DNA from 2 places in the Pseudaquabacterium rugosum genome. Region 1 is predicted to be linked to the other one. Evidence: predicted binding sites of a transcription regulator. Region 1 holds the regulator's gene; the other holds the start of a gene.

The links. Region 1 encodes sigma-54, which starts transcription at its own class of promoters, with help from an activator protein. Its sites were predicted from a motif close to TGGCANGNAANCTGCTTT; they were not measured.
Region 2: a site for sigma-54 is predicted at 1,794-1,811, ahead of pepA (flocculation-associated PEP-CTERM protein PepA). Genes of this name have one in related genera too.

The regions. Positions count from the first base shown of each region.
Region 1 is NZ_JBBUTF010000008.1:119,728-124,564, reverse strand. Features, by position in the region: gene lptA (lipopolysaccharide transport periplasmic protein LptA) at 1-208, shown strand, start outside; gene lptB (LPS export ABC transporter ATP-binding protein) at 205-981, shown strand; gene AACH11_RS10605 (RNA polymerase factor sigma-54) at 1,001-2,563, shown strand; gene AACH11_RS10600 (THUMP domain-containing class I SAM-dependent RNA methyltransferase) at 2,912-4,255, shown strand; gene AACH11_RS10595 (YidB family protein) at 4,280-4,732, opposite strand.
Region 2 is NZ_JBBUTF010000001.1:32,249-37,085, forward strand. Features, by position in the region: gene AACH11_RS00205 (ABC transporter permease) at 1-24, opposite strand, end outside; gene AACH11_RS00210 (ABC transporter ATP-binding protein) at 24-776, opposite strand; partial or broken gene AACH11_RS24785 (DapH/DapD/GlmU-related protein) at 1,482-1,574, shown strand; gene pepA (flocculation-associated PEP-CTERM protein PepA) at 1,870-2,688, shown strand; gene AACH11_RS00225 (nitroreductase family protein) at 2,881-4,032, opposite strand; gene AACH11_RS00230 (ThiF family adenylyltransferase) at 4,029-4,837, opposite strand, start outside.

The DNA of each region.
Region 1 (4,837 bases):
CGGCACGACGGTGGCCGACGAGATCACCGGCGGCGAGATCGTCTGGGACAACGTGGCCGAGCAGATCAGCGTCAGCGGCGGTGCGGCCAGCGCCGGCAATCCCGGCGGCCGCGTGCGCGCGGTGATCCAGCCGCGGGCCACCGTGCCCGCCGCGCCCCAGGTGCCCTTGCCGCTGAAGACCGGCCCGTCCGGCGCGGACCGCCCATGACGACCGCCTCCGCGACCCGCACCGCCGACGGCGGCAGCCGGCTCGAGGTCCGCGGCCTGCAGAAGCGCTACGGTGCCCGGCAGGTGGTCAAGGAAGTCCATCTGCGCGTGGCCGCCGGCGAGGTCATCGGCCTGCTCGGCCCCAACGGCGCAGGCAAGACCACCACGTTCTACATGGTCGTCGGCCTGGTGCGTGCCGATGCGGGCGAGATCCACATCGACGGCCAGCCGGTGCAGCACCAGCCGATCCACCGCCGCGCCAGCCTGGGCCTGAGCTACCTGCCGCAGGAAGCCTCGATCTTCCGCAAGCTCAGCGTCGAGGAGAACATCCGCGCCGTGCTCGAACTGCAGCACGATGCCCAGGGCAAGGCCCTGGACCGCGCGACCATCGACCGCCAGCTCGAACAGCTGATGGACGACCTGTCGCTCACCCGGCTGCGTGACGCGCCCGCGCCGTCCCTGTCCGGCGGCGAACGCCGGCGCGTCGAGATCGCCCGCGCGCTGGCCTCGCAGCCCCGCTTCATCCTGCTCGACGAGCCCTTCGCCGGGGTCGACCCGATCGCGGTGATCGAGATCCAGCGCATCATCGGCTTCCTGAAGGCGCGGGGCATCGGTGTGCTGATCACCGACCACAACGTGCGCGAGATGCTCGACATCTGCGACCGGGCCTACATCATCAGCGAGGGCCGTGTGCTGGCCGAGGGCACGCCGACCGAGATCGTCGGCAATCCCGACGTGCGGCGCGTCTACCTCGGCGAACACTTCAAGATGTGACGGACGGAAGCAAGCAGTCATGAAACCGTCCCTGCAGGTCCGCCTGTCCCAGCACCTGGCGCTGACGCCGCAGCTGCAGCAGTCGATCCGGCTGCTGCAGCTGTCGACGCTCGAGCTGCACCAGGAAATCGAGCAGATGCTCGAACAGAACCCCTTCCTCGACGTCGAGGAGGACCACGCGCCGATGGAGTTCGGGCTGGAGCGCCTGTCGTCCAGCCAGGACGCCGCCGGCCAGCGCGAGAAGGAACGCCTGGCCGAGCGCGAGGACGGCGCCGCCGGTGACGGCTCCGGCGGCGACGAGCCGGCCGGGGTCGACAACGCCGACTTCGGCGCCACCGAGCGCGACGACTGGGAAAACGGCACCGAGCGCGACGACTTCGACGGCATCCGCGAGCTGCCCTCCGGCAACACCGGCAGCGGCAGCGGGGACGACGACTTCGAGCCCATCGAGTCGGCCGACCAGGGACCGACGCTGCAGGACCACCTCCGGCGCCAGCTGCTGGGCATGCGGCTGTCCGAGGAGGACCAGGCCGCGGTGCTGGTGCTCATCGAGTCTCTCGACGAAGACGGTTATCTGGGCGACCCGCTCGCCGAGATCGCCGAGCGTCTGGGCAGCGCGCTCGGCATCGATCCGGACGATCCCGATCAGGCCGACGAACGCGAGGAGCTGGCCGACCGCCTGCGTTGCGCGCTGAAATGGCTGCAGAGCATGGAGCCCACCGGCGTCGGCGCCTCGGGCCTGTCCGAATGCCTGGTGCTGCAGCTCAAGGACAAGCCGCGCAGTCCCGCACGCAAGGTCGCCATCCGCATCGCCGAGGCCGGCCTCGAGCTGCTGGCGCGCCGCGACGCGAAGAAGCTGATGCAGGCCACCGGCGCCGACGAGCAGCTGCTGCGCGAGGCCCAGGCCCTGATCCTGAGCTGCGAGCCCAAGCCCGGCCGCCCGTTCGCGCGCGCCGAGGCCAACATCATCGTGCCCGACGTCATCGTGCTGAAGTCGGGGCGCGGCTGGAAGGCGACCCTCAATCCGGACGTCATGCCCAAGCTGCGCATCAACGACCTGTACGCGCAGGCCATCCGCGGCCAGCGCAACGGCTCGGCCAGCGGGCTGTCGTCACGCCTGCAGGAGGCGCGCTGGTTCATGAAGAACATCCTGCAGCGCTTCGACACCATCCTGCGCGTCAGCCAGGCCATCGTCGAGCGGCAGAAGGGCTTCTTCACCCACGGCGAGATCGCGATGAAGCCGCTGGTGCTGCGCGAGATCGCCGACGAGCTGGGCCTGCACGAGAGCACCATCTCGCGCGTGACCACGGCCAAGTACATGACCACGCCCTACGGCACCTTCGAGCTGAAGTACTTCTTCGGCTCCAGCCTGAACACCGAGGCCGGCGGCAACGCGTCGAGCACCGCGGTGCGCGCGCTGATCAAGCAGCTGGTGGCCAACGAGGACCAGGCCAAGCCGCTGTCCGACAGCCAGCTGTCGGACATGCTGGGCGAGCAGGGCATCACCGTCGCCCGCCGCACCGTGGCCAAGTACCGCGAGGCGCTGAAGATCGCGCCGGCCAATCTGCGCAAGGCCTTGTGAGCATTCCCCGGACGGGCCCGGCCCAGCCGGCCCCGTCCGCCTGACGTTCCGTCTTCCCGTACCCCGCGATGCCTGCCCTGTGCAGGCCGTCCGCGCTGGAGGCTTCCTGCCGTGACCACCCCCAAATTTCCCAAGCCGCCGATCGGCGGCATGCCGCGCCACCGCCGTGATGACGGCCCCGCCCCTCACGGAGCCCGACGTGGCCCGGGCCCGGGCCACGCCCCCCACGGCGGCCCGCAAGGCCGGGGTCCGGGCGGCCCCGGGCGACCGGGCCCCGGCCCCGGCGGCCGACCGGGTGGCCGACCGGGCGGCCCACCGCTGCGCCGGCCGGAGCTCGCGCTGGCACCGGTGGCCAGCGGCGAGCCGGTCTCGCTGTTCCTGCCCTGCCCGGCCGGCGTCGAGCCGCTGCTGGCCGACGAGTGCGCCCGCCTGCTGGGCGTCGACCGCTCGGTGGTGCCGGCCGATCCCTCGCGCCGGCCGGTGATCGAGCTCAAGGGCGGCGTGCGGGTGCGCGCCGACGGCGTGGGCGCGATGCGGCTGAACCTGGAATGCCGCCTCGCCCAGCGCGTGCTGTGGCCGCTGGCCCACGGCCCCTACGGCCACGAGGACGACCTCTACGCGCTGGCCCGGCGCGTGCCCTGGGTCGACTGGATCACGCCGCGCGAGACCTTCCGCATCGACACCAGCGCCCAGCGCTCGCCGCTGCAGAGCCTGAACTTCGCCACGCTGCGGGTGAAGGACGCGCTGTGCGACGTGCTGCGCGATGCCACCGGCGAGCGCCCCAGCGTCGACACCCGCCACCCGGACCTGTCGCTGGTGCTGCACCTGGCCGAGGATCTGGCCACGCTGTACGTGGACCTCAGCGGCGAGGCGCTGTTCAAGCGCGGCTGGCGCGACGAGCGTGACGGCGGCCTCAAGGGCGAGGCGCCGCTGAAGGAAACGCTGGCCGCGGCCATGCTGGCGGCCGCCGGCTGGCAGGGCCGGGCCGAGGACGGCGCCCTGCTCGACCCCTGCTGCGGCGCCGGCACCATCGCCATCGAGGCGGCGCAGATCGCCTGCGGCATCGCCCCGGGCCTGCAGCGCCGCTTCGCCTTCGAGCAGTTGCGCGCCTTCCGCCCGCTGCTGGGCGAATGGGCCCGCCTCAAGACCGAGGCCAAGGCCCGGGTGCACGCGCCGGCCGTGGCCATCCACGCCGGCGACGTCGCCTTCCGCATGACCGACTTCGCGCAGCGCAACGCGCAGCGCGCGGGCGTCGGCCACGCGATCCAGTTCAAGACCGGTGATGCGCTGCAGCGCCCGGCCCCGGCGGCCGGCGGCCTGCTGGTGCTGAACCCGCCGTATGGCGAGCGCATCGAGGCCAAGGGCACGCACGGCGTGCGCGATGACGACATGCGCGGCCCGCGTGGCCAGGGCAGCCGCGAGGACTTCGATGCCGGCGCCTCGGCCGGCGAGTTCTATGCCGCACTGGCCGCCCACTGGAAGCGGGCCTACACCGGCTGGACGGCCTGGGTGCTGAGCCCGGACCTGAAGCTGCCGCAGGCGCTGCGGCTGAAGGAGACGCGCCGCGTGCCGATGTGGAACGGCGCGATCGAGTGCCGGCTGTTCCGCTTCGACCTCGTCAGCGGCAGCGCCCGCACCCCGCGCGAGCCACGCGCAGGTGACACGCCCGAGGCCGGGACCGCCGCCGGCTGATCAACCGGGCGCTGCGGGCAGCGCTCAGCCCTTCTGGCCCAGCATGCCCATCAGGCCGCCGACCAGGCCGCCCAGGTCCGGCTGGGCGCCGGCGGCCGGCAGCTGGCCGTTGGGCGTCATCTGGTCGATGACCTGCGGCAGCAGCTGCGCCAGCTGGCCGCCCAGGGCGTCGGCCGGCAGACCGAACTGCTGCGCCAGCTCACCCAGACGGCCCTGGCCCAGCGCGGCACCGATCTGCTCGCCGGACACCGGCAGATTGGCGCCGGTCGAGACCCAGCTCTGCACGGCCTCGCCCAGGCCCCCTTGCTGCAGCTGCGAGACCAGCGCGCCCAGGCCGCCGGCGCCGCCCTGCTGACCGCCGATCAGGCTCATCACCAGTTGCATGAGCGGCGGCATGCCGCCGCCGGCCTGGCCACCGAGCGCCTGGCCGAGCGCACCGTTGACCGCTTGTCCGAGCATTGAATCGAGCAGACCCATGATGACCTCCTGTGTGTTGGGTATGGCGGCCGATTCTGCGCCCGGCGGGTGACGCCACGACCGGCTGCGCCCCCGCCCGGCCACCCGCCCGACGAAGGCCGGGCG
Region 2 (4,837 bases), on a different contig from region 1:
CGCCGCCAGGGACCAGGAGTTCATCATGCCGTGGACAGACGGGAGGACGGAGCGGAGGCCTCGCCCGGCAGGGTGCGGCGGCGGATCTGGCGGATCTGGCCGTCGCGCAGGAAGATCAGGTCGTCGGCGCTGCCGATCAATCCCGGATCATGCGAGGAAAACAGGAAGGAGATGCGGTAGCGCGCCTGCATCTGGCGCATCAGCTGCAGGATGGCGGTGCCGGTCTGGCTGTCGAGGTTGGCGGTCGGCTCGTCGGCGATCACCAGCCGCGGCTTGCGGGCGAGCGCGCGGGCGATGGCCACCCGCTGGCGCTGGCCGCCCGAGAGCTCGCCGGGCTTGTTGCGCGCGCGGTCGGCCAGCCCGACGGCCTTGAGCAGCCGTTCGACCCGCTGCGCGCGGCGGCGCGGCGCCAGGCCGGCCAGCACCAGCGGGTATTCGATGTTCTCGTAGGCGTCGAGCACCGGCAGCAGGTTGAAGTTCTGGAAGATGAAGCCGATGTGCTCGCCGCGGAACGCGGCCAGCGCGTCGTCATCGAGTGATCCGAGATCCTGGCCCGCGACCTGCACCGAGCCCCGGTCGGGCCGGTCGATGCCACCGACCAGGTTCAGCAGCGTGGTCTTGCCGCTGCCCGAGGGGCCGAGCAGCACGGTGAAGGCCGCCGGCCGGATCAGCACGTCGATCCCCCGGATGACCGGGACTTCCACCGCATCGAGTTGATAGGTCTTGAACACGCCCTTGAGTTCGGTGGCGGGTTCGTGGCCGATGCGGGTCGGCATCAGGGACGTCGGCGCTGTGGACATGGGAGAGGGATGCAGTGGCCAGGAGAGGGGCGGGCACGGCCTGCGGGCCCGCGTCGTTCCCGGCTTATCGGGCGCATTGTCCATCCGGTGAAGGCTCTATCCGCTCGATAATCCCGAAGGTCCGTGTCCGAATGGCTGTCGCCCTCGGCGACGGCGGCATGGCCCAGGGCTGGAGATCGAAGAGACATGCAGGCGAACTGGAAGGACTATCTGCTGATCGCGCTGGTGCTGACGCCCGTGTGCGCCGTCGCCCTGGGGCTGGCGGCAGCGCTGGATCTCGGGCTGCGTGCGTGGCTCGGTCCGTGGTCGGTCGCGGTGGCCATCGTGGGTTTCCTGTCGGCCTGGGCGCTGGGCTCGGCCCTCGCGCTGCAGGTGCTGCGCCGCCTGGCGCCCGTGCCGCCCGGCGAGCACGCGCAGACCTCGCGCGAGTTCGCGCGCTGGAAGGCGCTGACGGTCGTCTACCGGCTGGGCCAGGGCGCGCTGTCGCCGCTGCTGCCGTTCTTCCTCGCGCCCTGGCTGTCCCGTCTGTACGGTGCGCGCATGGGCGCTGACGTGGCCGTCGGCGGGCACATCGATGATCCCTATGCGGTCAGCGTCGGCGCCGGGACCGTCATCGGCAACCAGGCGCTGGTGTCGGCCAACGCGCTGCAGGACGGGCGTCTGCTGGTGGCACCGGTGGTCATCGGGCGTGGCGTGACCATCGGCGCCAACGCGATCGTGATGCCGGGCGTGACCATCGGTGACGGCGCGCTGATCGCGGCGGGCGCCTGCGTGATGGCGCACACCCAGGTGCCTGCCGGCGAACAATGGCGAGGCAATCCGGCTCGCAAATGGGTGGCGCTCGGCGCCGTCGGTCGGGCCCCCGCGGCCATCGGCACCGACTGAGTGCTTGTCGAACTTTCTTACAGGCGTTGCGGCCCCCCGTGATCCAGGCCACCTCAACAGTGTGCTAGCCGACTGATTCAGAACGTGTTTTTCCGAGACCGAAGGGAATGGCACGTTGGTTGCTATTAGGGCGCAGGGCAAGCTACACCACAGCAGCTCGTCAATCACACTTCAGGAGTTCTCCATGAAACTGTCCAAGCTTGTGTCGTCGCTGGCTGTTGCGGTCACGATGCTCTCCGGCGCGGCCCACGCTGCTCCGACCATCACCAACAACGACGGCGTGCTGAGCCCGTTCGGTGGTTTCGACTGGGCCCAGGGCTCGGTGGCCTACACCGATGGCTTCACCCCGGTCGTCGGCTCGACCTTCACGCTGTACTACGTCGGCTGGGCCGTCGCGGTCAACGACACCACCGGTGGTTCGCTGTTCACGCCGTTCCTGGACACGAACGCGAATGGCAGCAAGATCGCGACCAACGCCTACGAGTACACGATCTTCGGCTCGATCACCGAGATCGTCGACACCTGCTCGGACGGCGCTGACGGCATCTCCGGCACCGGCGATGACAGCTGCTCGTTCTCGGTCACCGGTGGCAGCTTCAGCGTGTACTACGACACGGCCGCCAACGCCAACCGTTCGAACCTCACCGGCTTCACCGACGGCACGCTGATCGTCGGCGGCACCGTGGACGCCAGCGCCAGCACCCAGACCTTCACCAACGCCACCGGTGGTTCGGTCACGCTGACCGGTACCGTCACGTCGACGAACGGCGCGTACATCAACCCGGCTCTGGTCGGCTCGACCCTGACGTCGACGCTGCAACTGGGTTCCGCCGTCACCAGCTTCGTGGTGCCGACGTACGCCTTCCCGACCAACTCGATCGTGTTCCAGGCCGACGCGAACCAGTCGTTCACCGCCGCCGTTCCGGAACCGGCTTCGCTGCTGCTGGTCGGTGGTGCCCTGCTGGGCCTGGGCGCTGCCCGTCGCCGCGTTGCCAAGCGCTGATCGTCCGTTCCGCTCCGTCGATCACGGCCGCTTCGGTGGCCGTGTTTGAACGGACGGGATCGGAAGGCCTGCCGGAAACCTGGCAGGTCACATGAAAAAGGGAGCCTCGGCTCCCTTTTTTTTGTGCACCCGCCCCGTCGCCGGGTGGCTTGCGCCGTGCCATGGCCGGCGTCCGTCCGTATCGCCCGAGGCTCAGTCCGCCGGGTTCCGGGTCGGGTCGAGCAGCTGGTCCGGCCGCAACCGCCAGGACCTTGGCTGCGTCCGCCCCTCTCCCCGGTGATCGCCGAGCCGGCCCAGCCATACCGTGCGTGCCAGGGGCAGATCGCCGAGCAGGGCCGGGGCCTGGCGCGCCATGGCCTCGGTGCGGCGCCGTATCGAGTCGTCGCGGGTGAACGCCACCCCGTCGCGCAGATAGCGGGTGAAGACCAGCGGCGTGATCGCCGGCTGATGCTGCAGCCCCAGTGCCGTGGCGCCCAGCCACAGGCGCTGCATCTGGCGCCCGGCATCCAGGTGGTCCGCGGCCGTGTGCGGCGGCGTGTCACGCACGATCGCCACCAGTGCCGAACAGGCCACCGTGGGCAGCAGATCCATCTGGAGTCGAGGCAGCACCGTGCCCGCCGCCCAGCGGTTCAGGGCATCCACCCGCCGCCAGTCCTGCAGGGCCCAGCGCATCAACTGACGCGTCAGGCGATCGACGCCGAGCGCGGCATCCGGCACGCCCCAACGGCTGTGGGTGCGCTTCCAGTCAATGATGTCGCGGTGGGTGGCATGGGCCTCGGGCAAGGTCAGGCGGATGCCCGCATTGATCCACAGCAGGCGGGCCAGTCGCCAGCGTGCCGCCAGTCCTTCGAACCACACCAGCTGGTATCCCGGCGCCAGCTGGGCCGCCAGCGCGTGCCGTTCGTCCGCGCGCAGGGGGCGCACGGACATCGGCCGGCGCTGCACGCTGCGTCGACGGATGGTCCAGGTCGGCGGGTCGGCGGGGCCGGGGGCCGCGCCGGATCCGGTCGAGGCGGGGGGCGCCAGCCGCAGCAGCACGTCGTGCCGATCCACCCGGCCGCGGGTCTCGAGGTCGTCGATCGGCGTGCAGTGCAGGGACAGTCCACGCGCACGGGCGGCGATGGCGAGCGTCTCGACCAGCGCGCCCAGCGCCATCCGTGTGGGGATGCCATCCAGGTCGTAGACGCAGTGGGCCCGCGTGTCCTGCACGATCACGCGGACCTGCCGGTCATCGAGGAGGCGGAACCGCCAGGGCTGGGTGTTGTCCCCGCTCGGCGCCCAGCGGGCCAGCGCCAGCAGCTCACGCAGCACGTCGGCGCCGACCGTGCCCGGCGCGGTGCTCATCGGCGGGTCTCCTGTGGGGTCTCGGCGCCGGCGTGCCGGGCCAGGAATCGCCGCCCCAGCGCCAGCTTGATGCGCTGCAGCGGGTTGCGGTTGCCGCCCGGCAGCCAGGTGTGGCGGGCGCGCAATGAATAGGCGTCGATGTGCCAGCCGTGGGGGGCGGCGCGCACCTTGCCGCGGCCCAGCACCAGCTTGAGCACCTCGGTGCCCGCCAGACCCGCGCACAGCTGGCAGGCCATGGCCGTCGACGGGCCGCGCCGTTCGGCGAAGCTGACGCGGCTCGGGTCGACCAGGTAGGCGCGGTGCAGTCCGGCCGGTGCGAGGCCGAGCGCGAAGCGCAGGGCCAGCTCCTGCTCGTCCAGCCCGTCGTGCCAGTCGAAGTACGCGTCGAAGCTGCAGCCTTGCGGCAGGAAGGTCAGCAGGGCGGCGCCCATGCCCAGCGGCGCTACCGTGACGGCCGGGATGCCGCGTGCGCGGCAGGCGGCGAACACGGCACGCCGGGCCTGGAAGGCGAAGAAGTCCAGGCCGTCGACGTAGACGTCGACGCCGTCCAGAAAACGGTCGAGGTTGTCCGGACCGACGCCCTCGGGGAAGGTGGCGATGTCGAGCCCGGGGTTGATGTCCAGTGCCTGGGCCTGCATCACGGCGAGCTTGGACCGATCCAGGGTGGAGACGGCCGCTCCCGCCTGGCGGTTGAAGTTGGCCAGGCTGAAGTGGTCGAAGTCCGACAGCTGGAAGCGGCCGATGCCGAGCCGCGCCAGGGTCAGCAGGTGTACGCCGCCGACGCCGCCCAGGCCCGCGATGGCCA